2 linked regions of the Aminobacter aminovorans genome follow. The protein of the gene in region 1 interacts with the protein of each later gene in a pairwise test. Links are inferred from orthologs where the notes say so. Each region holds a gene or a part of one and is shown in the gene's direction. Other genes may lie near its edges. The genes, in order: tpiA and pepT.

What was found.
Region 2: the proteins of tpiA (region 1) and pepT interact in binary tests that used the Escherichia coli proteins (3 or more experiments, as listed by UniProt). The link is inferred for Aminobacter aminovorans from one-to-one orthologs.

Annotation. Positions count from the first base shown.
Region 1 is NZ_UFSM01000001.1:3,022,959-3,037,279, forward strand. What follows is about bases 7,709-10,643. They hold tpiA (triose-phosphate isomerase), read left to right. Parts: upstream 7,709-8,761; coding sequence 8,762-9,526; downstream 9,527-10,643. Other genes in these bases: DY201_RS14935 (SurA N-terminal domain-containing protein), read right to left, coding at 7,709-8,614; secG (preprotein translocase subunit SecG), read left to right, coding at 9,684-10,157; DY201_RS14950 (L,D-transpeptidase), read left to right, coding at 10,420-10,643. In the rest of the region: DY201_RS14905 (ComEC/Rec2 family competence protein), read left to right, coding at 48-2,279; transcriptional repressor LexA, read right to left, coding at 2,385-3,101; DY201_RS14915 (molybdopterin molybdotransferase MoeA), read right to left, coding at 3,208-4,413; cyclic pyranopterin monophosphate synthase MoaC, read right to left, coding at 4,414-4,896; indole-3-glycerol phosphate synthase TrpC, read right to left, coding at 4,898-5,707; trpD (anthranilate phosphoribosyltransferase), read right to left, coding at 5,712-6,722; more of DY201_RS14935, read right to left, coding at 6,719-7,708; more of DY201_RS14950, read left to right, coding at 10,644-11,466; DY201_RS14955 (CTP synthase), read left to right, coding at 11,616-13,253; DY201_RS14960 (DUF1697 domain-containing protein), read left to right, coding at 13,316-13,858; DY201_RS14965 (VOC family protein), read left to right, coding at 13,909-14,321. UniProt on the Escherichia coli protein: Involved in the gluconeogenesis. Catalyzes stereospecifically the conversion of dihydroxyacetone phosphate (DHAP) to D-glyceraldehyde-3-phosphate (G3P).
Region 2 is NZ_UFSM01000001.1:832,425-846,667, forward strand. What follows is about bases 7,815-10,671. They hold pepT (peptidase T), read left to right. Parts: upstream 7,815-8,550; coding sequence 8,551-9,792; downstream 9,793-10,671. Other genes in these bases: DY201_RS04050 (alpha/beta fold hydrolase), read left to right, coding at 7,815-8,390; DY201_RS04060 (autotransporter family protein), read right to left, coding at 9,938-10,671. Also shown: DY201_RS04000 (serine hydrolase domain-containing protein), read left to right, coding at 1-763; DY201_RS04005 (DMT family transporter), read right to left, coding at 809-1,252; DY201_RS04010 (DMT family transporter), read right to left, coding at 1,255-1,716; DY201_RS04015 (LysR family transcriptional regulator), read left to right, coding at 1,847-2,734; DY201_RS04020 (sigma-70 family RNA polymerase sigma factor), read right to left, coding at 2,731-3,603; DY201_RS04025 (carboxymuconolactone decarboxylase family protein), read left to right, coding at 3,747-4,205; DY201_RS04030 (DUF2189 domain-containing protein), read right to left, coding at 4,264-5,049; DY201_RS04035 (YjiS-like domain-containing protein), read left to right, coding at 5,237-5,485; DY201_RS04040 (permease), read right to left, coding at 5,560-6,234; DY201_RS04045 (GlxA family transcriptional regulator), read right to left, coding at 6,310-7,326; more of DY201_RS04050, read left to right, coding at 7,437-7,814; more of DY201_RS04060, read right to left, coding at 10,672-12,721; DY201_RS04065 (NAD(P)/FAD-dependent oxidoreductase), read right to left, coding at 13,172-14,243. UniProt on the Escherichia coli protein: Cleaves the N-terminal amino acid of tripeptides.

The DNA of each region.
Region 1 (14,321 bases):
GTGCGGCGTTCCTGCTTCTTCCGGTTTTTCTGGCCGCTGGTGCGCTGGTGTATTTTGCTCTTCCGAGCGAACCGGATGTCGCGCCGCTCGTCGCGATGTCTGCGTTACCGGCCGTGCTCGCCTTCGTTTCGCGCGGACGACGGCTTGTCCACTATGCGCTCGCAGCTGTCGCCGCCTTCATGCTTGGCACGGCCGTTGCCAAGTTCGAGACGCTGCGAATGGCGACCAAAGTGGTGGGCGCCGAAATCTCGACGGCCATCACCGGACGCGTCGTCGGCATCGACAATCTGGGCAACGCTCGGGTGCGGCTGACGCTCGACGTTCTGGCGACCGCGCGCCCTGTATTGCGTTTTGCGCCTGAGCGGGTGCGGCTCACTGCCCGCAAGATTCCTGAGGGTGTCATGGCGGGTTCCGAGGTGACGGGGTATGTCAGGCTGATGCCGCCGTCCGGGCCTGTGCGGCCGGGCAGCTATGATTTTTCCTTCGAAAGCTACTTCGACGGCATCGGCGCCAGCGGGTTTTTCATGAAGGGGCCGGAACTCGGCGTAACCACGCAGCCACCGTCGGTCAGCGAACGTGCCTTCGCTTCGGTAGAGAATTTGCGTGAAAAGATCGCCCAGCGCATTCGCGAACGCATCGGCGGGCCGGAGGGTGAAATCGCGGCCGCCTTGATGGTCGGTGTGCGCGGTGGCATTCCCGACGACGTCAACGAGGCGCTGCGGCGTACCGGGCTTTATCACATCATCTCGATCTCGGGCCTGCACATGGCAATGGTCGCGGGAACCATCATGCTGCTGATGCGGCTGTCCTTCGCTGCCTTTCCCGCCTTCACCTCATGCCGGCCGGTCAAGAAATATGCGGCAGGTGCTGCCCTGGCTGCGACCGGAGGCTATCTGTTCATTTCCGGCGCCGAGGTCGCGGCGCAGCGCAGTTTCATCATGCTGGCGGTGATGCTGACGGCAGTGCTGTTCGATCGCGCAGCACTCACCATGCGCAACCTCGCAATCTCCGCCGTCGTGGTGATCCTGATCTCGCCCCATGAGGTCGTCGGGCCGAGCTTTCAGATGTCGTTTGCCGCCACAGCCGCCCTTGTCAGTGCCTATGCCTGGTGGTCTGAAAGGCGGGAAGAACAAGCGATGCCGGTCGTCCAAAGGTCGCTGCCGTCGAAGATCTGGCACTGGTCTGCGGCAGTTGCGGTCGGCCTCGTCGCGACCTCGGTGATTGCCGGGCTGGCGACCAGCGTGTTCGGCGCCTGGCATTTTCAACGCGTATCGCCGCTCAGCCTGTTCGCCAATCTTGCAGTCACGCCGCTTGTGTCGGTCCTGGTGATGCCTTTCGCGGTCATGGCAGGGATTTTCATGCCGCTCGGGCTCGACGGCCTCTTCCTCGACACGATGGGGGCCGGCCTGAAAGGAATGATTGGCATCGCCACGTGGTTCTCGGCATATTCGCCGGTCGACGCGGTTGGCCTTGTTTCGCCGCATGCAGTGCTGCTGTTCACCGCAGCACTCGTCATTGCGTCGACGGCGACGACCTGGCTGCGCATAGCGGCACTGCCCTTCGCTGCCCTAGGACTGCTGATGGTGGTGGAAACGGAAACGCCAGACGTCCTCGTTTCGGAAGACGGCCGCCTCGTCGGCGTGCCGGTCGGCGGCGGCAAGCTGGCCGTCAATCGCGCCCGGCCGAACCAATTCACCGTCGACAACTGGCAGCGCGCGCTGATGGCCGAAACTGTCGTCAGCCCGGCACGCCCGGCGATGGATCGCGCCGCCGGTACGGACAATTCATCCGACCCGAGTGCGAAAAAACCGTCAGTGAATGTCGCGGCCGCAGGAAACTTCGTCTGCGGCGAGGAACTCTGTGCTGTCCAAGGAGCGGCGGGCGAGCGGATCATCCATGCGGCGAATGCTGAAGCCGCTGCACGTGCCTGCGACAGCGCGGATTTCATCGTGGTCGACGATGCCACGGCCGGCGGAATCTGCTCCGGGGCGACGTCGACCGCGCCTGTTGTGCTTACCAAGCGCGAACTGGCGCGCCTCGGCAGTGCCGCGATATTCATCACGCATCAGACAGCAAGCAGCCTGAAGATCGACATTCGCCACGCCGTGCCAGAACCCTACCGCCCGTGGCACATCCAGCGCCAGTTCTCACGCGAAGCACGGGGACTGGCGTCCTACAAGCGTGCCGAGAGACCTCCGAAAGCGCCGACGGCGCAACCTACGGTACAGCCAGAGAGGCCGACACCCGCCCCAACGCAGTCACCAGCAGCGTCACCATAGCCAAGCGCAGATCGGCCGGGTAGCGGATTGCGGTCGGCATACTGAACAGTCACAGACGGTAGTCAAAGCCGCCCTTCGATGTTTGCAGTCCGCAATCTCCGAAAATCAGTAGCGGCGGATCAGTCCGACAAGCTTGCCCTGCACCTTGACCCTGTCGGGCCCGAAGATGCGGGTTTCGTAAGCGGGATTGGCGGCCTCGAGTGCGATCGAGGCGCCCTTGCGGCGGAAGCGCTTGAGCGTCGCTTCCTCATCGTCGACAAGGGCGACGATGATCTCGCCCGGATTGGCCGTGGTCGAACTGCGGATGACGACAGTGTCGCCGTCGAAGATGCCGGCCTCGATCATCGAGTCGCCCTTGACCTCAAGCGCGTAATGCTCGCCGCCCATGATCATGTCAGGCGGCACTGAAATCGAATGGGTCTTGTGCTGGATGGCGTCGATCGGCACACCGGCCGCGATGCGTCCCATGACGGGAATGGCAACCGCCGATGCAACATCGTCGTCATTGCCGGCCGACATGCTGCGTGAAGGATCCGGTTTGCGTCCAAGGCTGCCCTCGATGACGCTGGGCGAGAACTTCCTCGCCGCGTTCAGGCCTGGCGCGATGGAATCGGGCAGGCGCAGCACTTCGAGTGCACGGGCCCGGTTGGGCAGGCGCCTGATGAAGCCGCGCTCTTCCAGAGCTGTGATCAGGCGATGGATGCCGGACTTGGAGGCGAGGTCGAGTGCTTCCTTCATCTCGTCGAACGACGGCGGAATGCCCGCCTCCTTCAGCCGCTCGTGGATGAATAGCAAAAGCTCGTGTTGTTTGCGCGTCAGCATCGCCACCCCCGAGGAATCAGAAGAAAAACAAACCCAGAACAAACACTATATGTTCCAGTTGTGTTCCGCAACCGTTGATATTTCGTGAAGGCTGGAGGCGCTTGCTTCAGCGAAGCATCATCACCTGGCAGGCGCTGCCGGCATCGATCGCCGGTGCGAAGGGCGCCCGCACGATGGCGCAGTTGGCGGCGGCCAGCGTGCGCAGCATCGAGGAATCCTGGACCAGGTAAGGCGTGACGACGAGACCCTCAGAGGTTTCACGCGCGGCCGCACGGACGAAATCCTGGCGCAGATCATTGGCGGCCATTGCCGTGTCGAGAATGCCCGTGCGCATGTCGTGCGAATAGGAACGTCCACCGAGCTTCGCCACCAAGGGCTTCAGGAAGATCTGCGAGCAGATCAGGCTGGCGACCGGATTTCCCGGCAGGCCGACGCAGCGGCTGGCGCCAAGCCGGCCGAACATCAGCGGCTTGCCGGGCCGCATGGCGATTTTCCAGAAGTTGAGAGCCATGCCGAGATCGGTGAGGACTCGATGGACGAGGTCATGGTCGCCGACCGAAGCACCGCCCAGCGTGACGATCACGTCAGCGTCCGCTGCGAGCGCCTTCGCCACCAATGCGGCGATTGCCTCGGTGCGGTCAGCGGCGATGCCGAGATCGAGCACGCGCGCGCCGACCGATTGAACGATCGCCGCGACACCATAGGCGTTGGAGGCAATGATCTGATCGGGTCCGGGGTTGCTGCCCGGCGGCAGCAGTTCGTCCCCGGTGGCGATGATGGCTACCAGAGGTGCCCGTAGCACTTCGACGCCGGGATGGTTGGCAGCCGCGATCAGCGAGAGCGCTGCCGGGTCGAGCACGCGTCCGGCATCCAGAATGAGGTCGTCCTGCTTGAAGTCGAGACCCCTGGCGCGGATATTGCGGCCGGCACTCGTCGGCTCGACCACCTCGATCTCGCCATCGCCGAGATCGCGAACGTTCTCCTGAATGACGACGGTATCAGTGCCTCGAGGTACCGGTGCTCCGGTGAAGATGCGGACGCATTCGCCTGGACAGACGGTGCCCGTGAACTGCTTGCCGGCGGGTGCCTGGCCGATGACCTTGAGACGCGCCGGCAGCGAAGCGATGTCGGCGGCCTGCACCGCGTAGCCGTCCATTGCGGATGCATCAAAGGGCGGCTGGGTGCGCAGGGCATGCAGCGGCGCCGACAGAACCCGACCCGCGGCCTGGGCAAGAGCAACAGTCTCCGTGCAGCGCGGCTCAGCACCGTCGAGCAGGCGCGCCAGGGCGTCGGCGACGGGCAGCAGGGCCATCTATTCAGCCGCCTTGTAGTCGCCGGACTTGCCGCCGGTTTTTTCGACCAACCGGATGCCCGAGATCACCATGCCGCGATCGGCGGCCTTTGCCATGTCGTAGATGGTCAGGCAGGCGACCGACGCTGCGGTCAGCGCCTCCATCTCGACGCCGGTCTTGCCGGTGACACGGGCGAGCGCCGTCACCCGCAGGCCGGGCAGGGCCTCGTCAGCTTCGATCTCGACCGAAACCTTGGTCAAAAGGATCGGATGGCAGAGCGGCACGAGCTCATGCGTGCGTTTGGCCGCCATGATGCCGGCGATGCGCGCGGTGCCGAGAACGTCGCCCTTCTTGGCGTTGCCCGACAGGATCAACGCCAGTGTCTCCGGGCGCATCACCACATGGCCTTCGGCAATTGCCGTGCGTGTCGTCTCGGCCTTGTCGCCGACGTCGACCATGTTGGCCTCGCCGGTGGCGCCGATATGGGTGAGGGTGGTTGCCATGTCAGGCGCTTGCCAGCGTTGCGCCATCGAGCAGCGCGCGCGTCGCCGACGTCACGTCGGCCTGCCGCATCAGGCTTTCGCCGACGAGGAAATTGGAGATGCCGGATTTCTGCAGACGCAGGCAATCGGCATGGGTGAAGATGCCGCTTTCGCCGACCAGCAGCCGATCTGCCGGCACCTTCGGCGCCAAGCGCTCCGAGGTATCGAGGCTGACCTCGAATGTGCGCAGGTTGCGGTTGTTGATGCCGAGCAGCCGCGACCTGAGCTTCAGCGCACGTTCCGTTTCTTCTTCGTCGTGGACCTCGACGAGCACGTCCATGCCGAGTTCGAAAGCCTCATCCTCGAGCCGCCTGGCGTCGTCGTCGCTCAGGCTCGCCATGATGATCAGGATCGCATCCGCGCCCCAGGCGCGAGCTTCGTGCACTTGGTAGGGCTCGAACATGAAGTCCTTGCGCAATGCCGGCAAGGCGCAGGCGTCGCGCGCGGTGGTCAGGAACTCCGGTGCACCCTGGAAAGAAGGCGTGTCGGTCAGCACCGACAGGCAGGCAGCGCCGCCGTCGGCATAGGCCTTGGCGAGTGCCGGCGGATCGAAGTCGGGACGGATCAGTCCTTTGGACGGGCTCGCCTTCTTGATCTCTGCGATCAGGCCAAAGCGGCTTTCACGGTGCCTGGCTTCGAGTGCCGCGAGAAAGCCGCGCGGCTTTGCGACGTCGCGGGCGCGCGCCTTGAGCTCGGCGAGTGGCAGCAGCGCCTTTGCTGCTGCGATCTCGTCGCGCTTGTAGGCTTCGATGCGGCGCAGGATATCGGCCATGTTCTTATCCGTTCGAAACGGCGACCAGGCGGTCGAGCACGGCCTTGGCGCGGCCGCTGTCGATCGCCTCGGCGGCCAGGGGCACGCCGTCGCCGATCGTCGCTGCCTTGCCGGCAACGACGAGGCCGGCCCCGGCATTCATCAGCACCGTGTCGCGATAGGCACCCGCAGCGCCTTCGAGAACCCCGCGCAGTGCAGCGGCATTGTATGCGGAATCGCCGCCGCGCAGTTCTTCGCGTGTGTGCCTGCTAATGCCGACCTGTTCAGGCGACAGCGTGAAGGTGCTGATGACGCCGTCCTGCAGGGCTGCGACATGAGTCTCACCAGTGGTGGTGATCTCGTCATAACCGTCGCCATGGACGACCCAGACGTGCTGGGCTCCGAGTTCCTTCAGCGTTTCGGCAACCGGTTGTACCCATTCAGGCGAAAACACGCCAACCAGCTGGCGGTTGACGCCGGCGGGGTTGGAGAGCGGTCCGAGCAGGTTGAAGATGGTGCGGGTGCCGAGTTCGACGCGGGTCGCGCCGACATGCTTCATCGCCGGATGATGCGCCGGTGCGAACATGAAGCCGACGCCGGCGCCATGGATGCAGCGGCTGATCGCCTCGGGCGTGAGGTCGATGTTGACGCCAAGGGCGGTCAGCACGTCGGCGGCGCCGGTCAACGAGGACAGGCCACGGTTGCCGTGCTTGGCGACAGGAACGCCTGCGCCCGCGATGACGAAGGCCGATGCGGTCGAGATGTTGACGCTGTGCGACCCGTCGCCGCCGGTGCCGACGATGTCGATGGCGTCGTCAGGGGCTTCGACGCGCAGCATCTTGTCGCGCATGGTGGCGACGGCGCCCGATATCTCGCTGACGGTCTCGCCGCGTACGCGCAACGCCATCAGGAAGCCGCCGATCTGGCCGGGCGTCGCTTCGCCCGACATGATGATGTCGAAGGCCTCGCGCGCCTCCTCGAAGGTGAGGGGGGTGCCCGAGGCGACCTTGGCGATATGCGGTTTGAGTGCGCTCATGGCGTTCCCACCGCAAGTGCACGGGTGATCGCCGCCTGGTCGATCGTTGCCTGATACTCGCCCTGGAGCTGGGCGACGATCTGATCGAGCAGGTCGTCCGACATGCCAGAGGCAAACTGCTTCTGCGCGTCCTCCGGCACCGCGCTCTTGTCAGCGCCGGCCGGCTCGAACACTTCGGCGATCTTGAACAGGATCTGCGCGTCGCCGGCAGGAGCGGGGATGATGCCGGTGCCGCCCTGGCCCATGGCAAACATCGCGGAAGCACCCTCGCGGCCGAAATCGGCATCGTCGGCTTCCCGCTTGAGACCGCGCTTGGTCTGCTTTTCGAGCTTGAGCTCGCCGGCGATCACCTCGAGCGAGGCACCGTCCTTCAGCCGCTTCTCCAACTCGTCGGCTTTTGCCTTGAGACGCTTCGTCGCTTCGGCGGCGGTCCAGTCGGCGACGACCTTCTCGCGTACCTCGTCGAGCGAGCGGTCGCGGGCAGGCGTGATCTCGTCGACCTCGTAGAACACGAAACCATTGGTGCCGACATTGAGCGGCGGGTTTTCGGTGCCGGACTCCGCGGTGAAGGCTGCCTGGATCAGGTTGCGTGAGTCCGGCAGATCGTTCACGACGGTACCGTCCGGCCGCTGGCCGGCGCGGTCGATGGCATCGATCGTCACCATCTTGAGCTTCAGCTTGTCGGCGGCAGCCTTCATCGACTCACCGGCGGCGCGGGCGTCCTCGTAGGAGTCATGCACGTCGAGCAGGATGCGGTTGGCTTCGGCCATCGCCAGCTCATTGCGGATCTGGTCCTTGACCTCGTCGAAGGTCTTGACGGCTTCCGGCGTGATCTCGCTGACGCGGACCAGCACCGGGCCGAAGGCGCCCTGGACGACGTCGCTGACCTGGTTGGCCTGCAGCGCGAAGGCGGCGTCGGCGACCGCCTTGTCGGCGATCCTGTCCTTGGTCAGCGTGCCGAGCGCCACGTCCGCGGCAGTCTTGCCCTGGTCGGCGACGACCTTGTCGAATGTCGCACCGCCCTTGATCGCGTCGGACGCAGCCTTCGCCGCATCGGCGCCGAGAACCAACTGGTCGATCTTGCGCGTTTCGGCGGTGGTGAAGTGCGACTTGTTCTTGTCGTAGTCCTGGCGCGCCTGTTCTTCGGTGATGGCAGCCGCGTCCATGATGTCTTCCGGCTCGAGCTTGACGTAGCTCAGCTTGCGGAACTCGGGTGCGGCGTAGTTCCTCTTGTTTTCCTCGAACCAGGCCTTGAGCACGTCATCGCCAGGCGCTGCGATCGGCTCGACGAGCGACTTGGGCAGCGGCAGGTAGTCGATGGTGCGGTCTTCACCGCGGTAAAGTGCGACGGCACGCAGGAAGGTGTCGGGAGCCTCGAGGCCATCGGAAACGGCTTCGACGATCTGCTGGCGGACAGCGACCTGGGCGCGGTTCTTCAGATAGTCCTCGGGGCGCATGCCGATCTGGCGCAGGATGTATTCAAAAGCCTGGCGGTCGAACTTGCCGTCGGCGCCACGGAAGGTCGGGTCGTCCCAGGTGAGTTCGGCGAGGCGGTCCTTGGACAGGCCGAGACCAAGCTTGCGAGCCTGTTCGTCAAGCACCGCACCGGCGACGAGCTGCGAAAGCACCTGGTTGTCGATGCCGAGTGCGTTGGCCTGGTCACGGGTCAGGCGTTGGCCGAACTGCTGCGACATGACGTTCAGCTGGCGGTCATAGGCGAGGCGATATTCAACGCCTGACACGGTCGTGCCGCCGGCCGTGACCACCTGGTCGCCGCCCAACTGGCTCATCATCTGACCCGAGATGCCCCAGATGGCGAAGCTGACGACGAGAAGCAGAAGCAACAGCTTCGCAACCCAGGTTCCAGCAGCACTTCGCATCGATTCGAGCATGTATCAGATCCCGTATACGCGCATTTTCGCATGCGCCTGCATGAACGAAGCGCAATAGCGCCCTTCGCCGCCACTGTCGATTGCTTTGTGGCTTGTTTTTGGTAGTGAGGTTGCCCGAGCGAATATCGATTTCGAGGGAAGAGCACCATGACGCCAGGAATCCGCCCACTTGTTGCCGGCAACTGGAAAATGAACGGCACCAGCAACTCGCTCAACGAATTGCGCGGCATTGCCGGCGGCTTCATGAGCGGCCTCGATGCCGAGACCGACGCGCTTCTGTGCGTGCCGGCAACGCTGCTTTCGCGTGCAGCCGAAATCCTGCACCGCACCCCCGTCAAGACAGGTGGCCAGGATTGTCATGCCAAGGAGAGCGGCGCCCATACCGGCGACGTCTCGGCTGAGATGCTCAGGGATGCCGGTGCCAGCCACGTCATCGTTGGCCACTCCGAGCGCCGCACCGACCACGGCGAAACCGACGAAATCGTCCGTGCCAAGGCGGAAGCGGCATGGCGGGCAGGGTTGGTGGCCGTCATCTGCGTCGGCGAGACCCATACCGAGCGCGAGGGCGGAACGACGCTTCAGGTCCTGTCGCGCCAGATCGACGGCTCCGTGCCTTCGACCGCGACGCCGGTCAACGCCGTCATTGCCTATGAGCCCGTCTGGGCGATCGGCACCGGCTTGACCCCCACCGTGGCCGATGTCGCCGAAGCGCACGCGCATATCCGCGAACGCCTTGCTGCGAAACTGGGTGCCTCGGCCGCCAAAATGCGCATTCTTTATGGTGGCTCGGTCAAGCCGTCCAATGCCAACGAACTTCTGGCTGTCGCCAACGTCGATGGCGCGCTGGTCGGCGGCGCCAGCCTCAAGGCCGCCGACTTCCTCGGCATCGCCGACGCCTACCGCAAGCTCTGATTTCCCCACACGTGACCGTTGCAAAGGCAGCGTGTCACCCCATATTCGGCCGGCGGGCTTGGAAATGCCTAGAAAGCATTGTATTGAGCCGCCTCCGGAGTGCCGGGCGCTATAGGCGCGCGGCACGCCCACGTCACGAAAGATCCCAGGAAGCGCAATGGAAACCGTCCTCATCGTCATTCACTTGATGGTCGTGCTCGCCCTTGTCGGCGTTGTGCTTCTGCAGCGCTCTGAAGGCGGTGGCCTTGGCATCGGTGGCGGATCGGGCTTCATGACGGCGCGCGGCGCTGCCAACGCGCTGACGCGCGCCACCGCCATCCTGGCGACGGTGTTTTTCGTGACGTCGCTGACGTTGTCGATCGTCGCTCGTTACGGTGCTAAGCCGACCGATATCCTCGACCGCGTGCCGACTACCCAGAGTGGAACGACCGGTGGCAAGGGCGTTCTCGATCAGCTCGGCGGCTCGACCGCTCCTGCTGCACCCGCGACCACCACTCCGGACGCCCCGGCATCCGATGGCACGGCACCCGCAACCCCTGCGACTCAGCCTGCCGCACCCGCCGCGTCGGGCACCGAGCAGCCCGCTCCAGCTACGCCGGCCGCCCCTGCGACGCCTCAGGTTCCTAACTAACTATTTACCCTTTGCCGCAACCTGTTGTTGTTTGAACACAGTTGCGGCAAATGCCGCATCAATCACGACAATTCGATTGGTCAACCGGTGGTGCCTCCCTTGAGGCGTCTCCGGCTAATCGATTATAGGAAGGTTGCGGCATTTCGGCGGGGGAGCCTTGGGGGCACCGCGCGTAGTCGCAAGAAAATTTGCGTTAAACGTTCGGGATCCCTTAGCCATGCAGCTCCGCCGCATCCTTTTTGCTGGCCTTTGCGCCACGTTCATGAGCTCGACAGCCTTCGCCGCCACCTCGGCGGGAACGGTTGCGGCACCTCAGCCTGTCGCAAGCGACGTCATCACCGTCGCTGCCAAGAGCGACGCAGCTGAACTCAAGCTGCTCAAGAAAAAGAAGAAGCCGACCGACGAGGACCTGTCGCGAATCAAGGACCTTGAAGCCAAGATCAAGGCCGACAAGGAAGTCGCGCGCCTCAAGATGCTCGAAGCCAAGAAGATGGCGATGCGGGCCGCTGCGAAGGCAAAGGCCGAGCAGGCCCGCGAACTTGCCCGCCTGAAGAAGACCGAAAAGGCGACCACCCAGGTTGCTGCTGCCGCGCCGGCACCCAAGCGCAATCTCCAGCCGCTCGAAGTGATGAAGCCGATCGAGCCGTTTACACCCGACGTTGCTGAAGTGGCTTCCTCCGGCAACAATGGCGAGCTGCGCAGCGAGGGCCAGGATCGGCCGCGCCAGACCGGTCTGCTCGCCGGTATCTTCGGCGGCAGCGCGCCGCAGCAGTCGATGCTGCCGCAGACGCGCGCGCTCGACGCCGTGCTGCAGGCCAAGCAGGCCAAGAAGCAGTTCAAGGTGAAGTCCGACTTCGAGCCGCAGGAAGTGTCGTTCCCCGGCTATGAGCGTGGCCAGATCGTCGTCGATACCGGCTCGCGCTACCTCTATCTGATCGAATCGTCGTCGACGGCGCGCCGCTACGCCATTGCGGTCGGCCGCGAAGGCCTGGAGTTCAAGGGCAAGGCGACGATTGGCGACAAGCAGGAATGGCCGCGCTGGATCCCGACCAAGGAAATGCAGGAGCGCGAGCCCAAGAAGTACGGCCAGTACAAGGACGGCATGAACGGCGGACCGGAAAACCCGCTCGGCGCGCGCGCCATCTACCTTTACCAGGGCAAGAAGGATACCCATATCCGTATCCATGGAACCAACCAGCCGCAGACGATCGGCACAAACTCTTCGAACGGGTGCTTCCGCATGGTCAACGACCATGTCATGGATCTCTACAGCCGCGTGAAGATGGGCTCTGAAGTCATCGTCATGTAAGGCGTTTTCAAAACGCTGATAGCTGGCCGGCGGTCACGCCGGCCTTTTTGTTTGCATGGCCATCCGGCAGCGACACTGAACAGCCAGATAGGGAAAAGTCCGACGCGGCGGATTTTTCTCTGGCGGAATCGATTTGGCCGCGTTAAGCGATGAATCCCATGGCGCGATATGTTTTTATTACCGGCGGCGTGGTCTCTTCCCTTGGAAAAGGCATAGCCGCAGCGGCCCTAGGGGCTCTTCTGCAGGCACGCGGATATCGCGTGCGCATCCGAAAACTCGATCCGTATCTCAATGTCGACCCGGGGACGATGTCGCCTTACCAGCACGGTGAGGTGTTCGTGACCGACGACGGGGCGGAAACCGACCTCGATCTCGGTCACTACGAGCGCTTCACCGGGCGTTCGGCGAACCAGAGCGACAACATCACCACCGGCCGCATCTACAAGAACATTATCGAACGCGAGCGGCGTGGCGACTATCTCGGCGCGACCGTGCAGGTCATCCCGCACGTCACCGACGAGATCAAGAACTTCATCCTCGACGGCAATGACGAGTACGACTTCGTGCTCTGCGAGATCGGCGGCACCGTCGGCGACATCGAAGCGATGCCGTTCCTCGAAGCGATCCGTCAGCTCGGCAACGATCTGCCGCGCAACAACGCGGTCTATGTCCACCTGACGCTGATGCCCTACATTCCCACGGCAGGCGAACTCAAGACCAAGCCGACCCAGCATTCGGTCAAGGAACTGCGCTCGATCGGTATTGCGCCCGACATCCTACTGGTGCGCGCCGACCGCGACATCCCGAAGGAAGAACGCCGCAAGCTGTCGCTGTTCTGCAATGTGCGCGAGTCCGCCGTCATCCAGGCCCTCGACGTCGGCCACATCTACGACGTGCCGCTGGCCTACCATAAGGAAGGTCTGGACTCGGAAGTGCTGGCAGCCTTCGGCATCGACCCGGCGCCCAAGCCCCGTCTCGATCCCTGGCAGAACGTCTCGCAGCTGATCCACAATCCGGAGGGCGAGGTCACCATCGCCGTGGTCGGCAAGTACACGGGGCTCAAGGATGCCTACAAGTCGCTGATCGAGGCGCTGTCGCATGGCGGTCTCGCCAACAACGTCAAAGTCAAGCTCGACTGGATCGAAAGCGAGGTCTTCGAGAAGGAAGATCCGGCACCGTTCCTGGAAAAGGTGCACGGCATCCTGGTGCCCGGTGGCTTTGGCGAGCGCGGCTCGGAAGGCAAAATTCTTGCGGCCAAATTCGCTCGCGAGCGCAAGGTGCCGTATTTCGGCATCTGCTTCGGCATGCAGATGGCCTGCATCGAGGCGGCGCGTTCGCTCGCCGGCATCGAGAACGCCTCGTCGACCGAGTTCGGCTCGACCAAGGAGCCGGTCGTCGGCCTGATGACCGAATGGCTCAAGGGCAACATGCTCGAGAAGCGCAAGGCTTCGGGCGATCTCGGCGGCACGATGCGTCTCGGCGCATTCGAAGCAAAGCTGGCAGAAGGTTCGAAGATCGCCGAGATCTATGGCGATACCGATATCTCCGAGCGTCACCGCCACCGCTACGAGGTCAACATCGACTACAAGGATCGCCTCGAAGAGTGCGGTCTGGTCTTTGCCGGCATGTCGCCTGACGGCGTGCTGCCCGAAACGGTCGAATACCCGGACCATCCCTGGTTCATCGGCGTCCAGTACCATCCGGAGCTGAAAAGCCGTCCGCTGGAGCCGCATCCACTGTTTGCAAGCTTCATCGAAGCCGCCGTTGAACAGAGCCGGCTGGTCTGATCTCTCATGCGCGCCGACGTGAATTCGCCGGCGCGCATTTGGTCCACTCGGTGGCTTACCGTATGACCACCTATGTCGCGCTCCTCTACAGCATCGTCCTTGGCCCTGGCCGGCGCGTCGTCATGTCCGATCTGCGCGACATGGCCACGGCGCTCGGCCTGGAAAATCCACGCACGCTGGTGGCCACCGGCAATCTCGTCTTCGAGGCCGAGGGCAAGACTGTTTCCGCGCTGGAGCGCGAGCTCGAAGCGGGCTTTGCCCTGAAATTTGGCAAGCATGTCGACATCATCATCCGAAATGCCGCTGGCTGGCGGAAGCTTGTGGCGGCCAATCCATTCAAGGCCGAATCCGAACTTCACGCCGATCAGGTGGGTGTCCGCGTGATGCGCCAGCCGGTGAAATCTGAAGTCGTAGAGCGGCTTCGCCCTTATGTCGCCGCCGACGAAAAGCTCACATCCGTCGACGGCGACATCTGGCTCTATTTCTCCCGCAATACCCCTTCGTCCCGGCTGCTTGGCGCGTTGACGCCCAAGCGCGCCGGTGGGGTCGGGACCGCGCGCAACTGGAACACGGTGCGCCGATTGGGCGACATGGTGGCATCGTAGGTGCCACGGGGCAGCTTGCTTCACATCGGGATTTCAGGCACAGCGCAGCCATGACGAAAACCGACAGCCCGCGACCGCTCGACCACGTGGTCCTGCCCACCGGCGACTTGGCATTGGCGCGTGAGCGGCTCACTGCACTTGGCTTCACCGTATCGCCGCAGGGCACGCACCCGTTCGGAACGATCAACTGTTGCGTCTATCTGAGCGACGGCACCTTCCTGGAGCCGCTTGCGGTCGGTGACAAGCCCGCGGCCGACAAGGCGATTGTCGAGGGCAATGCGTTTGTCGCGCGCGATCGCCTTTTCCGAGACGCACATGGCGACGAGGGCTTTTCGGCAGTCGTGTTCGGAACCGGTGATGCCGATGCCGACCATTGCGAGTTCGTGGCGGCAGGCGTATCGGCCGGCAGCCGGCTCGATTTTTCGCGTCCGTTCGTCGACGCCTCAGGCAAGTCTGATCAAGC
Region 2 (14,243 bases), 2.2 Mb from region 1 along the record:
GGTGCCCGAACTCGCCAACAGTGCGTTTGGCGACGCCACCGTCAAGCAGGTGCTCGAGATGACCACCGGCCTGCGCTACAGCGAGGACTATGCCGACCCCAACGCCGACGTCTGGACCTATTCGGCGGCCGGCAGTCCACTGCCCAAGCCGGAAGGCTATATCGGGCCGCGCAGCTATTTCGAATATCTGCAGACGGTGCGCAAGGAAGGCGAGCACGGCACGGCCTTCGGCTACAAGACCATCAACACCGACGCGCTTGGCTGGATCGTCGCGCGTGTCACCGGTCAGTCCGTCGCCCAGTTCATGTCGGGGCGGATCTGGAGCAAGATGGGAGCCGAGCAGGACGCCTACTACACCGTCGATTCGACCGGCACGCCCTTTGCCGGCGGGGGCTTCAATGCCGGCCTGCGCGACATGGCGAGGCTCGGCCAACTGCTGCTCGACGATGGTGTTGCCAACGGCCAGCGCCTGATACCCGAGGCGGCGATTGCCCGCATCCGTGCCGGCGGTGACAAGGCGGCGTTCGAAAAGGCCGGCTATGCGCTGCTCAAGGGCTGGAGCTATCGCGGTATGTGGTGGATCACCAACAACGACAACGGTGCCTACTCGGCACGTGGCGTGCATGGCCAGGCGCTCTATATCGATCCCAAGGCGCGTGTCGTCATCGCCCGCTTCTCGTCGCATCCCACGGCCGGCAATGCCGCCAACGACCCGACTTCGCTGCCGGCCTTTGAAGCGGTGGCTAAGCATTTGATGAAGTAGCACGGTCGAGCCGAGGATTTGCTTCAGCCCGCTGTGGCGGATTTGTCAGCCGCCGCTGGCTTTCCGCGCGCCCGACAATCTGGCTGCAAGGACGCCAAGCATGATGACCACGATGCCGGCAAGCTGCAGTGGTTCAGGTGCTGTGTGATTGGCGAGATAGTCGATCGCGAGGCCGGCGACCATCTGGCCGCAGATCACCAGCACCGCCGTCCTGATGGCCCCCAGCCTTGGCAACACGAGGCTGTTGGTTGCGACAAACAGCGCCCCGAACATGCCGCCGAACCAGGCAAGGGCGGGTGCTGCGGACAGGTTTTCCAAGCTCCAGCCGCCGACTACGATCAGCACGGCGGCGAGGAAGACAAACCCGACGAGGTGGTTCCAGAACGAGGCGCGCAGTGGCCCGATCGCAATGCCGAGCTTCCCGTTCAAGGCTCGACTAACACCGATGAGTACGCCGTTGAGCACCGCGACGAAGATGTACCCGTTCATCGTTATCGTCCGCCTGCAACGAGCAGCAAGCTGCCGCCGAGCACGAGCGCAACGACCGCAACATCGGTTGCCGCAAACCGCCTTTTTGCCACGCCGAACAGCCCTGCGTAATCCATCGCCATGCCGAAGACCACCTGCCCGACGAGCATGAAGGCGATGGTGCCGGACAGCGCCAATGGGCCGTTGGTGGTGATTGCCGCGAGCACCACGGTCAGCGCCCCGGGTACGCCGCCGAGATAGGCCCAGGCCGGAGCTTTTTGTTGCGGTCTGGCTTCCCGGTGCCGAAAGATCCGCGACCCTCCGGCGACAAGCAGCATGGCGGCCGCTGCGCCTGTTCCATGCGCCACCCACGAGGCAAACACTGGTGCGCTATGTCTGGCCAAAAGGCCATTGCAGGCGATCATCACCGCCAGCAGCGCCCCCGACGCCAGGGCCGACAGCCAGTCCGCCGAACGTCCGGTCATTGTGTTGTGCTCCACATCGCGCCGTCAAAACCTGCCCGGCTTGAAAAATAGCCTCCTGCCACGACGAGAAAATCTGGCTACAATTCCGAATACTCCGGATGTTTCAGTCCGTAATGAGCAGGTGCAAATGATGAACGGCCTTGGCGCGATTAATGTGTTCATCCACGCTGCGGAAACACGCAGCTTTGTCGTTGCCGGTCGCCAGCTCGGCATTTCCGCATCCGCCGTTGGTAAGGCCGTGGCGCGGCTGGAGGACAGGCTGGGTGTGCGCCTGTTCCATCGCAGCACCAGGAGCATCACGCTCACCTCCGAAGGCAGCCTGTTTCTGGAGCGCTGCCGTCGCATCGCCGGAGAGTTCGAGGCGGCCGAAGAGGAACTGTCGCAAGCGCGCGCCGCGCCGAGCGGTCCGTTGCGCGTCAGCCTGCCCGTCGCCGGCACCTTGTTGCTGCCTGTGCTCGCCGATTTCATGCGCGCCTGGCCTGAGGTCCGGCTGGAACTCGATTTCACCGACCGACTCGTCGACGTCATCGAGGAAGGCTTCGACGTGGTGATTCGCACCGGCAAGGCCGCGGACTCCAGGCTGATGAGCCGCAAGCTCGGCGAATTCCGCCACCTGTTGGTGGCTTCGCCAGCCTATCTCGCCCGCGCCGGCGTGCCGGAATGGCCGGATCAGCTTCTCGCCCACGCCTGCCTGCACCACCGCCATCCTGTCACCGGCAAGCTGGAGCCATGGCCCTTGTTGCGCGACGGGGCACTGCTTGAACTGGACCTGCCGGTGACGGCAATCGCCAGCAGCGTCGAGGCGCGCATCCATCTCGCCGAACAGGGCTTTGGCATTGCCTGCCTGCCCGACTATGCCGTCCGGCACCAGCTCGCCGCGACGACCCTTGTGCCCGTGCTTGAGCCATTCCTAGACAATTGCGGCGTCATGCGCGCCCTCTGGCCCGCGGGCCCCTACCTTGCGCCCAAGACACGCGCCCTTGTCGACATCATGGCCGGGCGGCTGTTCGACGCCTAATCCAGCAGCGCCAAATCCAGCTGCGCCAGCCGGTCCGGGTCGGCGATGGCATCGATGCCGACGATCCTGTCGCCGTCCAGCCTGAGCATCAGAACGACACGCAGCTTGCCCATCGGTGCGACAATCAGGCCGATGGCGCCGTCGACGAGTGCCGGCAGCGCGCCCTGCGCCCGGCCCTTGAAGCTTTGCGCCACGGCCTGCGCGCCGCGCAGCTCGGCCAGCGCCCCCAGCTGCGCAGCCACGGCGTCGGCGCGGAACACGACGTCAGGGTCGAGCACGGCCAGCAGGCCGGCGAAATCGCCGCCGCGCGAAGCCGCGAGAAACGCCTCGACAACCTGCCGCTGGCGCGTCCTGTCGGGGGTAGGCGCCTTGTCGTCGCCCTGGACCCGGCGTCGGGCCCGGCTCGCCAGCTGTCTTGCTGCGACCGGCGTGCGCTCGACGATCGGCGCAATGTCGTCGAAGGACAGGTCGAACATGTCGTGCAAGACAAAGGCGATGCGCTCGGCTGGCGCCAGCTTCTCCAGCACCACTAGCAGCGCCAGCCCGACGGCATCGGCCATCGCCAGCTCGCGTTCGGGATCGACGGCAGGCGCATCGTCGGCAACCTCATCGGGCCCTTCGGTTTCGAGTTGCTCTTCGCGCCGCGCCTTGCGCTGGCGCAGCATGTCGAGGCAGACGCGCGCCACCACCGTCGTCAGCCAGCCCGAAAGATTGTCGATCTCATGCGCGTCGCTGCGCGCCAGGCGCAGCCACGTTTCCTGCACCGCGTCTTCGGCTTCGCTGGCCGAGCCCAGCATGCGGTAGGCGACGGCCCGGAGATGGCCGCGCTTCTCCGCGAATTTGTCGGCCAGAAAAATTTCTTCGTTCATCGGTCACATTCCTTGCTGCTGTTCCGTCAAGGCCATGACGAACGAATCCCGGCCGATGTGACACGAGACCGGTTCAAGGGCAGCGGCGTCAATAACGTCAGGCGTAAGGCCGGAACAACAACTGAGATTCGAGGAGAATTCCCATGCAAGCTCGTATGACCAATCCCGCCATCCTGCTTCCCGATGCCATGCAGGCGCTGTTTGCGCTCAACAAGGCGACTGAAAAGGACGGCCTGTCCGAGGTGACGCGCAAGCTGGTTCATCTGCGCGCCAGCCAGATCAACAGCTGCAGCGTCTGCGTGCACATGCATTCGCTCGAACTCAGGAAGCTGGGCGAGAAGGACGACCGCATCTTCGCCGTTGCCGCCTGGCGCGACACGCCCTGGTTCACGCCTGCCGAGCGCGCCGCGCTGGCGCTCACCGAGGCGGTCACCCGCGTCGCCGACAAGTCCGACCCGGTGCCAGACGACGTCTGGGAAGAGGCTGTCAGCCACTACGACGAGAAGGCGATCTCGGCGCTGCTTCTGACCATCGCGCTGATCAACGTCTGGAACCGCCTCAATGCGGCAGTTCGCCAGGTCGCGGGAGCCGCCTGGAACTGACGATCCACGTCGTGCGCTCCCTCATCCTGCGCCAGTCGAAGGGTGAGGGGCAGGTACGCTAAACCACCGCGCGGCGATAAAGATGCCAGGTAGCATGGCCCAGCACCGGCAGTACCACCAGGAGGCCGAGAAAAAAGGGCACGCAGGCCGCCAGCACCGCAACCGTCACCACCAGGCCCCAGCCGAGCATGACAAGCGGGCTCGCCAGCACCGCGCGGATCGAGGTCAGCATGGCGGTGACGAAGTCGATTTCGCGGTCGAGCAGTATAGGGATTGAGATGACAGTGATGGAATACAGTACCAGCGCCAGCGCCGCGCCCTCGATATGGCCGATACCGAGGAAGATCCAGCCCTGGTTGGTGGTCAACACAAGATCGGCGAAGCGGTCGAGCGTGGCGTAGGACATGCGGCCGAGGATCAGCGCCATCAGCAGCCTGATCTGGTACATCCAGACCCAGAACACGAACAGCATGACGAAGGCCATCCACGACACTTCGCGTCGGCGCTGGGCCCAGATCACGTTGAGGACCTCTCCAAGCGTCGGCTGGTGCCCGGCCTCCATCTGGCGGCTTACCTCATAGAAGCCGACGGCGGCGAAGGGCCCGACCAGCGGGAAGCCGATCGCGAACGGATAGATCAGCCATGGGGCGTGCAGCACCAGCAGGGACGTTGTAATTGCCAAGCCGATCACCACGAAGACCAGCGCAATGGCGAGCCCGATGCCCGGGCTCCGGGCGAAGTCGGCGGCGCCCTCCGCCAGGCTCTGCCTGATGTCGGCTACGGTCAGTGCGCGCACTTCCGGCGGCCTAGCCGGGCGCCTGGCGTAGGTGTCCATATCCGCCATTCGTCCTCCCTTGCCCCGCGCTGCATCCGACCGCAGCGATCTATCTGCGTGGCAACGCGACTTCCCGCATTGATCGAGATCAAGCGGGAGTGCTTCCGCTTTAGACGTCTCGTTCACGCGTCGAACACGCTGCACTCACGCCTGCATGGCAAGCTCGCCGGGTCATGTCAGTAGACGGGAGGCCGAGATGGCTTACTCAGTGCATTCCAGCCACGGACAGCAGACGGCGGATCTGACGATCCGGTTTCTCCAGGCAACTGCACGCCGTATCGCGGCAGCCGAGATGTGGTATCGCCGTGCCCAGAGCAGGCGGATCATCGCGGCACTCAGCCCGGAGCAGATGAAGGACATCGGCTACCCTGCCGTTGATGTTGATGCCATTCCCAGCCTCGACGTCGAGACTGGTCTCATGACCAGACTGCAATCGATGCGATAACCAACCGTCGCGGGCAACACGTCGCGGGGTGGCGGTCGCAGGGCCGGCATGCCGCGACGGCGATGGCCGTTGCGTCACGTCCCTGGCGCCTGCGTCAGGGCGATGGCCGTGCCGACGATCAGCATGGCTGCCACACCTTGCAGCACGGTGACAACGACGCTGAGCAGTGCGCGGCCGAGACCAAGGTCGAGATTGCGGGCAAACCAGCGCGTTTCCACCGCCACGTACCAGACGACGGCAACGACCAGCAGCAGCAGTGCTGCGACGCCCGCGGTGCTGTTGTGGACGCGCCACACCACGCCGGCCAGGCTGACGCCGAGGGCGAAGGGTGCCGCGACATAACACTGGCTGTAGAACGGTGGCTTCAAGGTTGCCCTGTCGATCCGGGCGCCGCGAAAGCGCAACAGCTTCACCGCCATCAGCAGCGGGAAGACGCTGAAGACGACGGCCCGAAAGATCAGAAGGTTGGAGTCGCTGGCGAGCATCGACGGCGCCACCCAGGAACGATCGCTGATGAAGCCGAGCTCCAGGCCATGCACGATCAGCAGCGTCAGCAGCAGGAACATCGGCGGGCTCATCGTGTCCTGGTACTGCTCGTCCACGTCGTCGGACAGCTCGACATTGGCATAGCGCATCATCTTGTCGGGGTCGCGCAATGCTCGCCACATCGTCAGCGGGTAAAACAGCAGCCACGACACGACCTCGTAGAGCAGTTCCTCGATCGATTTCAGCAGTCGCATGAAGTCCATGCGTCGCTCCTTCGCAGGGTGGTCCGCGCGGCATGATGACGGCGGGAATGGGTGAAGGGAAGGGCCGGGTGGCCGCTACGACCGCGTCAGGCGAAACCGCTGCCGGTATTGCGCCGGCGTAATGCCGGTATGGCGCCGGAACAGCCGCCGGAAGAACGCAGGGTCCTCGTAGCCGACGGTCTCGGCGATTTCGTCCGTCGCGTCAGCGGTGGCCTCCAGCATCTGCTTGGCCTCCTCGATACGCAGGCTTTGCACATAATCGACAGGCGTGTAGCCGGTCGCCGCCTTGAAGCGGCGCTTGAAGGTGCGCTCGGGCAGACCGCTTTCGGCGACCATGCGCGTCACCGGATTGGCGCAGGCGTAATTGTCGGCGATCCAGAGCTGGCAGTTGCCGATCGCCGCATCCTCGTGGCGCCTGGGCTTGGCCATCGCGGCGAAAGGCAACTGGCCGTCGCTGCGGTCGCCGAGCAGGAACACTTTTGCGATGCGCGCTGCTTCCTCCCTGCCGCTGTGGCGCGCGATCAGGTGCAGTGCGAGGTCTTCCCAGGACGACGCGCCACCTGTCGTGATCAGCTGTCCCTCAGGGTCCATGTCGCAGACGATGCGCTCGGGCCGGAATCGCACCAAGGGATAGTTGTCGCGGAAGATGTCGGCGGCGATCCAATGCGAGGCTGCGTCCTTGCCGTCGAGCAGCCCAGCCTCGGCGAGGAAGATCGAGCCTGTGCACACCGAGCAGATGGTGGCGCCGGCGGACAGCTGCGCCCGGACCCATTCCATCTCATCGCCCCATCCGAGCGCCGCGCCACCCTCGAGCGGCAGCGCCAGGTCGGTGACGATCACCACGTCGGTATTCTCTGTGTCGGCGAATGTCGCATGCGGCTGGATCGGCGTGCCGATGGCGCAGGTGAACGCCTCCTTGCTTCGTGCCACGATCTCGGCTGAGATGCGCCGTGCCCTGGTCTGCTGCCCGGTCAGCCGGTCCCAGATCGAGCCCACCGCCGACAGCACCTCGAACAGCCCGTATACCGCCGCCGGTGTCGTCTGCGGCAAGGCAAGCAGACTGATGCGGAGGGGTTCGGCCTGGGTTTTCATGTGCCATCAGTGGCACGTATGCCTCGTTTTTGTCCAGTATCGCTCTCGCGATCCGACTTCGACGTCCCTAGTGTCCGTCCAAGCCGCCCAGCGGGCGCGAGGAGATCGAAATGCCAGATCACATCAACACGACCAGCCGGCGCCGCTTCCTGCTCTCCGCAGCAGTGCTCGCCGTTTTCGGCGCAACCCCGGGGAGTAAGGCGATGGCCAGCAAAACCACCACAAAGACCGTCCGTGCCAATGGCGTCGAGATTGTCACCGAAACCTTCGGCGAGCCTTCGGCGCCGCCGGTGCTGCTGATCATGGGCGCCATGGCCTCGATGCTGTGGTGGCCGGAAGACTTCTGCCGCCTGATCGCTGCCAGCAGCCGCTATGTCATCCGCTACGACAACCGCGACACCGGCCTGTCGACCAAATTCGCGCCGGGCAAGCCACCCTATTCGATGGACGACATGGCTCAAGACGCCATCGCCGTGCTCGACGCTTATGGCATCGAAAAGGCCCATGTCGTCGGCATGTCGCTGGGCGGCATGATCGCCCAGATCCTGGCGCTGTCGGCGCCCGGCCGCGTCGCTTCGCTGACGCTGGTGTCGACCACGCCCATCGGCCTCGATCTCGACCTGCCGCCGCCGAGCCCTGCTTACATGGAGCACGCAGCGACGGGCGAGGGCGTCGACTGGTCCGACCGCGCCCAGTCGACCGGCTTCATCGCCGGCGAAGCCAGGGTGATCGCAAGCACCGCCCATCCGCACGACGCGCCCAAGACTCTCGCCTTCATCGAGCGTGACCACGACCGCTCCGGTGGTTACCTCTCGGCGACCAACCACTTCATGCTCGCCGGCGGCGAAGCGGTGAAGGGCAAGCTTCCCGGCCTGAACGTGCCGCTTACCGTCATCCATGGCACTGCCGACCCGATCTTCCAGATCGTCCACGGCAAGGCGATCGCCGACGCGGTCAAGGGCTCGACATATGTCGTCGTCGAAGGCGGCGGTCATGAGCTTCATGAAGACGACTGGGGCGTCGTCGTCCCGGCCATCGTCAAGAACAGCGCTGCGCCGCGCTGAGGTGCAGGCACATCGGCTTGAAGGGCCCGGTTCCGCCGGGTGCTGCTTGGGCCAGACCACGCCGATCACGCGGACAGCGGCCACAGCAGGCGCGAAACCCGTTCACGGCACCCGCCCGGGCGGCTATAGCAGTGCATTGCCGATGCATTGGAGCTCCCCCATGACCGCCACCCCCGACACCGTGCTCGACCGCTTCCTCCGCTACGTCGCCATCGACACCCAGTCCGATGCGAGCTCGCCGACCCAGCCCTCGACCGAGAAGCAGAAGAACCTCGGTCGCCTGCTCGTCGAAGAGCTTCTGGCGATCGGCCTCAGCGACGCCCATCTCGATGAGCATGGTTATGTCTACGCCACGGTGCCGGCCAACACCCAAAAGCAGGTTCCGGTCATCTGCTTCTGCTCGCATATGGACACCGCGCCCGATTTCACCGGCACCAACGTCAAGCCGCAGATTCTCCGCAACTATGCCGGCGGCGACATCCGGCTCACAGGCGACCCGCAGCAGGTCATCCGCGTGACCGAGCATCCCGAGCTGAAGAACCAGATCGGCAATGACATCGTCACCACAGACGGCACCACGCTGCTCGGCGCCGACGACAAGGCCGGCATCGCCGAGATCATGACGGCAGCACAGTTCCTCATCGCCAATCCCGATATCAAGCACGGCGCGGTCAAGCTTTTGTTCACCGCCGACGAGGAGATCGGCCGCGGTGTCGACAAGGTCGACTTCGCCAAGCTCGGCGCCACATTCGCTTACACGATGGACGGCGAGACCGCCGGCCATATCGAGGACGAGACCTTCTCCGCCGACGGCGTCGAGATCGCCATTTCAGGCGTCGCCATCCATCCCGGTTTCGCCAAGGGCCGCATGGAAAACGCCATCAAGATCGTTGGCGCCATCGTCGACCGGCTGCCGAAGGAGCTTTCGCCCGAAACCACCGAGGGCCGCGAAGGCTTCCTCCACCCCACCGCTTTGTCGGGCTCGATGGAAAAGGCCGCGCTCAGCCTGATCGTGCGCGACTTCACCGAAGCGGGCCTCGCCGCCAAGGAAAAACTGCTCGAAGACATCGTCAAGGACGTGCTGAAAGCCTATCCCGGCTCTTCCTACAGCTTCACCGTCAAGGAGCAGTACCGCAACATGAAGGTGGTGCTCGACCGCCACCCCGAGATCGTCGAAAACGCGCTTGAAGCCGTCCGCCGGGCCGGCATGGAGCCAGTGCGCGGCAGCATCCGCGGCGGCACCGACGGCTCGCGCCTGTCCTTCATGGGCCTGCCCTGCCCCAACATCTTCGCCGGCGGCCACGCCTTCCATTCTCCGCTCGAGTGGGTCAGCCGTCAGGACATGGAAAGGGCGGTGAAGACGATCGTGGAACTGGCGAAGGTGTGGGAGGAGAGGGCGTAGGGGCGGCCAGCTTGGCTTTGCGCCAATAGCGGCAATCGCCTGCTCACATGTCGCAATTTGGGCCGATAGCGGACTGGCAGCCTTCAAGACGTTGAAACGAAAAGGCCCGCCGCCGTCAGCGGCGGGCCATCGTGCTCCTTGGAATCTAGAACGCGGTGCTGAACCCAACCGTGCCCTTGAAGCCGTAGCTGCCCTCGAAACTGGTGGAGGCCAGTGCTTCGCCGTACAGGGCGTACTTGCCTCCGGCCCAGCGATAGGTGCCGCCAAGACCGAGTTCCGCACCGAAGGAATCGGGTTCGAACGCGATCTTGGTACCCGCCACATCGACAGCCGTTCCATCCAGGAATTCGTAGGTGAGATTGGCGATGCCGTAGACATGGCTGCCGCTCGCGCTGCTGCCTGCGTCATAGTTCAGGGCAACGCCAATCCGTCCTTTCAGGCTGTCGCCACTGTCCAGCGACACCTTGGCGCCGAACGGATCGGCGAACTCGTCAATGTCGACGGAGGCGTAGGCAAGCTGTGCCTGCGGGGTCACCGACCAGTTGCCGCTTACGGCAACCTTGCGGCCAGCTTCGATGCTGAAGGCATAGCCAAGGCCTTGATTGTCGTCGACGAGCTTGCCGACAGCATCGGCAGCAAGTTTGCTCGAGAGGCGGGTAACCGAGGCCTGGCCGTCGACATAGACGCCGTCGCTGCCATACCAGGTCAATGTCGCGCCGCCGCCATAGGAGTCGGTCGAATTGGTACCATTGCCGAGGCTGGAGCGGATGGCGGCGTTGACCCGGCCATATTGCGCGTTGATGCCGCCAATCAGCACACCCGAGCCGTTTTCGGTTAGCAGACCGTCGATGCCTGCCTGCACCAGATAGCGGCTGCTGTCATAAGAGGCGCCCGCCGTCGAACCCCCTTCGACATGGCCGTGCGCACCTTCGATCCGCGTCCAGAAATTGCGCGGGCCCGCATCACCCATGGCGGAGCCGGCCACTTCGCTTGCCCCAGGCCAGTAGCGGTCGCCGACGCGCTGCTGCAGCGTTGGCAGGTCGGTCAGGCCGAGTAAGACGATCGGATAGTTCTCATAGATAGGCACGGTCGGCGCGAGGGTATCGGTCATACGCAGATACCAGTCGCCGTCTGTGGGATCGACGATGCCGTTCTGGAAGAGGCCGTAGAGGTAGGCCCCGCCGATTGCCGGGGCGCCGAGCACGAAGGCATTGGTGGCGGATGTCCCCGCCACATCGACGATCTTGATGCCGTCGCCGATGGTCTCCGCCCCGGCTCCGCCGAAGTTGGTGACGAAGACCCGCGTCGCGCCGGCCCCAAGGATCGATTCTCCGGTGATGGCGAGAAGATCGGTGGGCGAGGAGTCGCTGCCGAGGGAGGTGTCGATCTGAAGGGTGCCGCCATTGCCCGTGTAGTTGCCGTCGATGGTCAGCGTGCCGATGCCGTTGATCCCGGGAGCGATCGCTCCGCCGGCGAAATTCCGGGTGTCGCCGACAGAGCCAATACCGGCAAGAGTGCCTCCTCGGACGTCAATGATGCCGCCGAGCATGCCGTTCACCTCGAGCGTGCCGCCATAAACGCTGGCAAGGCCGGTGAAGCCGGTCTGGTTGGTGTTGAAGATGGTGCGGCCGGCGAGCTGGTTGATCGCGCCGCTGCCGTTGATCGGCAGGTCGAAGATGTAGCCGGCTTCGGTGTGGTTGAAGTTGATGTCGGCGGTGGCCGCGAGGGTGATGGCAGAGGCTTCGAGTGTGCCCGCCCCCGTCGCAACCTGGCCAACCGCTCCGCCGATGTTCAGCGTGGCGTTGCTGTCCGGATCGAGGCCGCCCATCACGAGCGCCGAGCCACCTCCATTCACTACCACTCTGCTCCCGTTGGCGATGGTCAGGACACCGGTACCCGTGGTTCCCAGATTGATCGCGGTTCCACTGAGTTCAGACCCTTCGCCGGAAACGAGAACGTTGAAGTTGGGCACCACGTTGCCCGGAACGGTCGCGATGTTCACGGTCGTCCCGGTCATGACGCCGCCGTCGAGGATCGAAAGCGAGCCACGGTACATGGCTATGGCGCCAGAGTTCCATCTGGAGCCCTCGCCGGACACCTGCGCCATGACTTGTGCTGTGTACCAGCTGGCATTTCCGGCGCCGCCGAAGGAGGTGGCGCCGCTGATGTCGACCAAGCCGCCATCGAGGACATTGATGTAGCTTGTGCCGTTGGTTGAGATGAAGGACGCGGCTTCCAGCGTCGAACCTTCACCTTGCACGTTGACGGTGGCGGTACCCTGCGAACTTGTCGTGTGAACTCTTATGGCCCGCGTCGTGGTGTAGACGGCTCCATCCTCAATGGTCAGGGTCGATTGGCTTCCGGCACCGCCGCTCAAGTCATTCGGGTCGGTTCCCGTCGCGACCAGCCGGGTGCCCTGACCCGATACCGTCAGGCTCGCCACTTGTCCGACCTCGCCGGCAATATCCAATTGCGACACGGTTCCGCCGGCGGAGGAGCCGAATGTGACCCGGCTGCCGCCGTTGATGAGGGTGTGCCCCGCGCCAAGGCCGATTCTGGTGATGCCGGCGCCGGTCGCCCCGCCGATGGTAAGTTGTCCACCGCCAACCTTGCTGAGCACGCCAGGATTCAGGACGCCACTGCCCAAGATATTGCCCGTGAGCGTCAGACTCGCGCCGGTCGTGACGTTGAACGACACGGCGGGGTTGTAAGAGAGCGTGTTGGTGCCTGTGGCGATGGTGATGTTCTTGCCTGAAATGGCCGGTAGCGAGCTATCGAGGGAGAAGCTGCCGGTCAGCGTGATGGTCGAGGCTGCATCGCCGTGCGCCTCGGCGTCGGCGATCGCCTGGTAGAGTTCCGTCTGGCTGGACGCCTCGAAACTCGCCGCCCGTGCCGCTGGCGTTGGGAAGGCTATGGCAAGGGCGGTCATGCAGACGCCCGAAAGAAGCTTGTAATTTCTGGTTGATTTGGTACCCGGTGCGCCCCCGTCCGCGCAAGACTGCATCATTCCAATTCCCTGTATGCACTGCCTAAGATTTGTTACGTTGAAATCGATAGAAGCTTCTTTGGCAAGGAAAAGCCGGTTCCGTTTGTCAGAGAGACTTAATGAATTCTTATCTGTTCAGCGCTGATACATAGAGCTCAGCAAATCGGATTTGCCTGACTGATGTTTGGCATTGCCAGGCGCACACAGCTCAAAGAGGCTCTGTTACCCATAGGGTGAGTTCTTGGGCACTTCGCAGACCAGCGAAAACCACTACCGGGACACCGAGGGCGCTTTTCATGGCCATGGCTCCTTACGCATGGGCGGAGGAACCAACCTCCCCATAAGTTGGCGCAGATGAAGCTCTACGCCAGGAGGTTGGCAGCAGCAAAATACCTAAATCACGTTCAGCTCGCGGAACGGCCGCCCCTCCGCGATGCGCTGGTAGCCGAAGGCCGAGCAGTCGATGGTGCGGTAGGCGCCATGGACCAGCAGTTCGGCCAGCGCCTTGCCGACCGCCGGCGCCTGCTGCAGGCCATGGCCGGAAAAGCCGTTGGCAAAGATGAAGTTCTGTACCTCGGGATGCGGGCCGATCACCGCGTTCTGGTCGAGTGCGTTGTAGTCGTAATGCCCGACCCAGGCCTGCGTCGCCTTGATCGCTTCGAAGGCCGGCACGCGGGTTGCCAGCACCGGCCAGATCACCTCCTCGAACAGGCCCCAGTCGGGGTTGAAATCCTTGGGGTCGGCGGCCAGTTCGCCATCCTCGCTTTCGGCCCCGCCTGTGATGTAGACCGAACCTTCGGGGCGAACATAGACGCCGGAGGGGTCGACCATCAGTGGCATGTCGGCGAATTTTTCGCGCGCCTCGAAGACGAAGACGTTGCGCTTGCGCGGCTCGACCGGCAGCACCAGCCCAGCCATGGCAGCGACCTTGCCGGCATTCGGCCCGGCGGCGTTGAACAGCGTGCCCGCCTCCAGCCGCTCGCCATTGGCAAGCGTGACTGCCGTGACCCGGTTGCCGACACGCTCGATGCTTGTCACCTCAGATGTGATCAGCTCGATGTCCTTGGTTTTCAGCGCCTTGCGGAACAGGCCGAGCATGGCATGGGCGTCGAACCAGCCTTCGCCTGACAGCCCATAGGCGCCGGCGGAAATGCCCTCGGTCGAGATCCAGGAGAAGCGTTTCTGCAGTTGCTCGGCGTCCTCGAGCACGATGTCGGCACCCTCGGCCATCTGGGCCTCGTGGTTGGCCTTGAGGATCGGCAGGCCGTTGTCGCCGGCGAGGATGAGGTAGCCGCCCTCGCGGAAGCCGATGTCGGCGTCGGGGCCGAACTCCTCCTTGAGGCGCCGGAACAGGGCAAGCGTGAACTGCGACAGGCGGATGTTTTCTGGGATCGAGAATTGCTGGCGGATCGAGGCGCAGGACAAAGTGGTCGCGGCATGGGCGAATTGCGGGTCGCGCTCGACA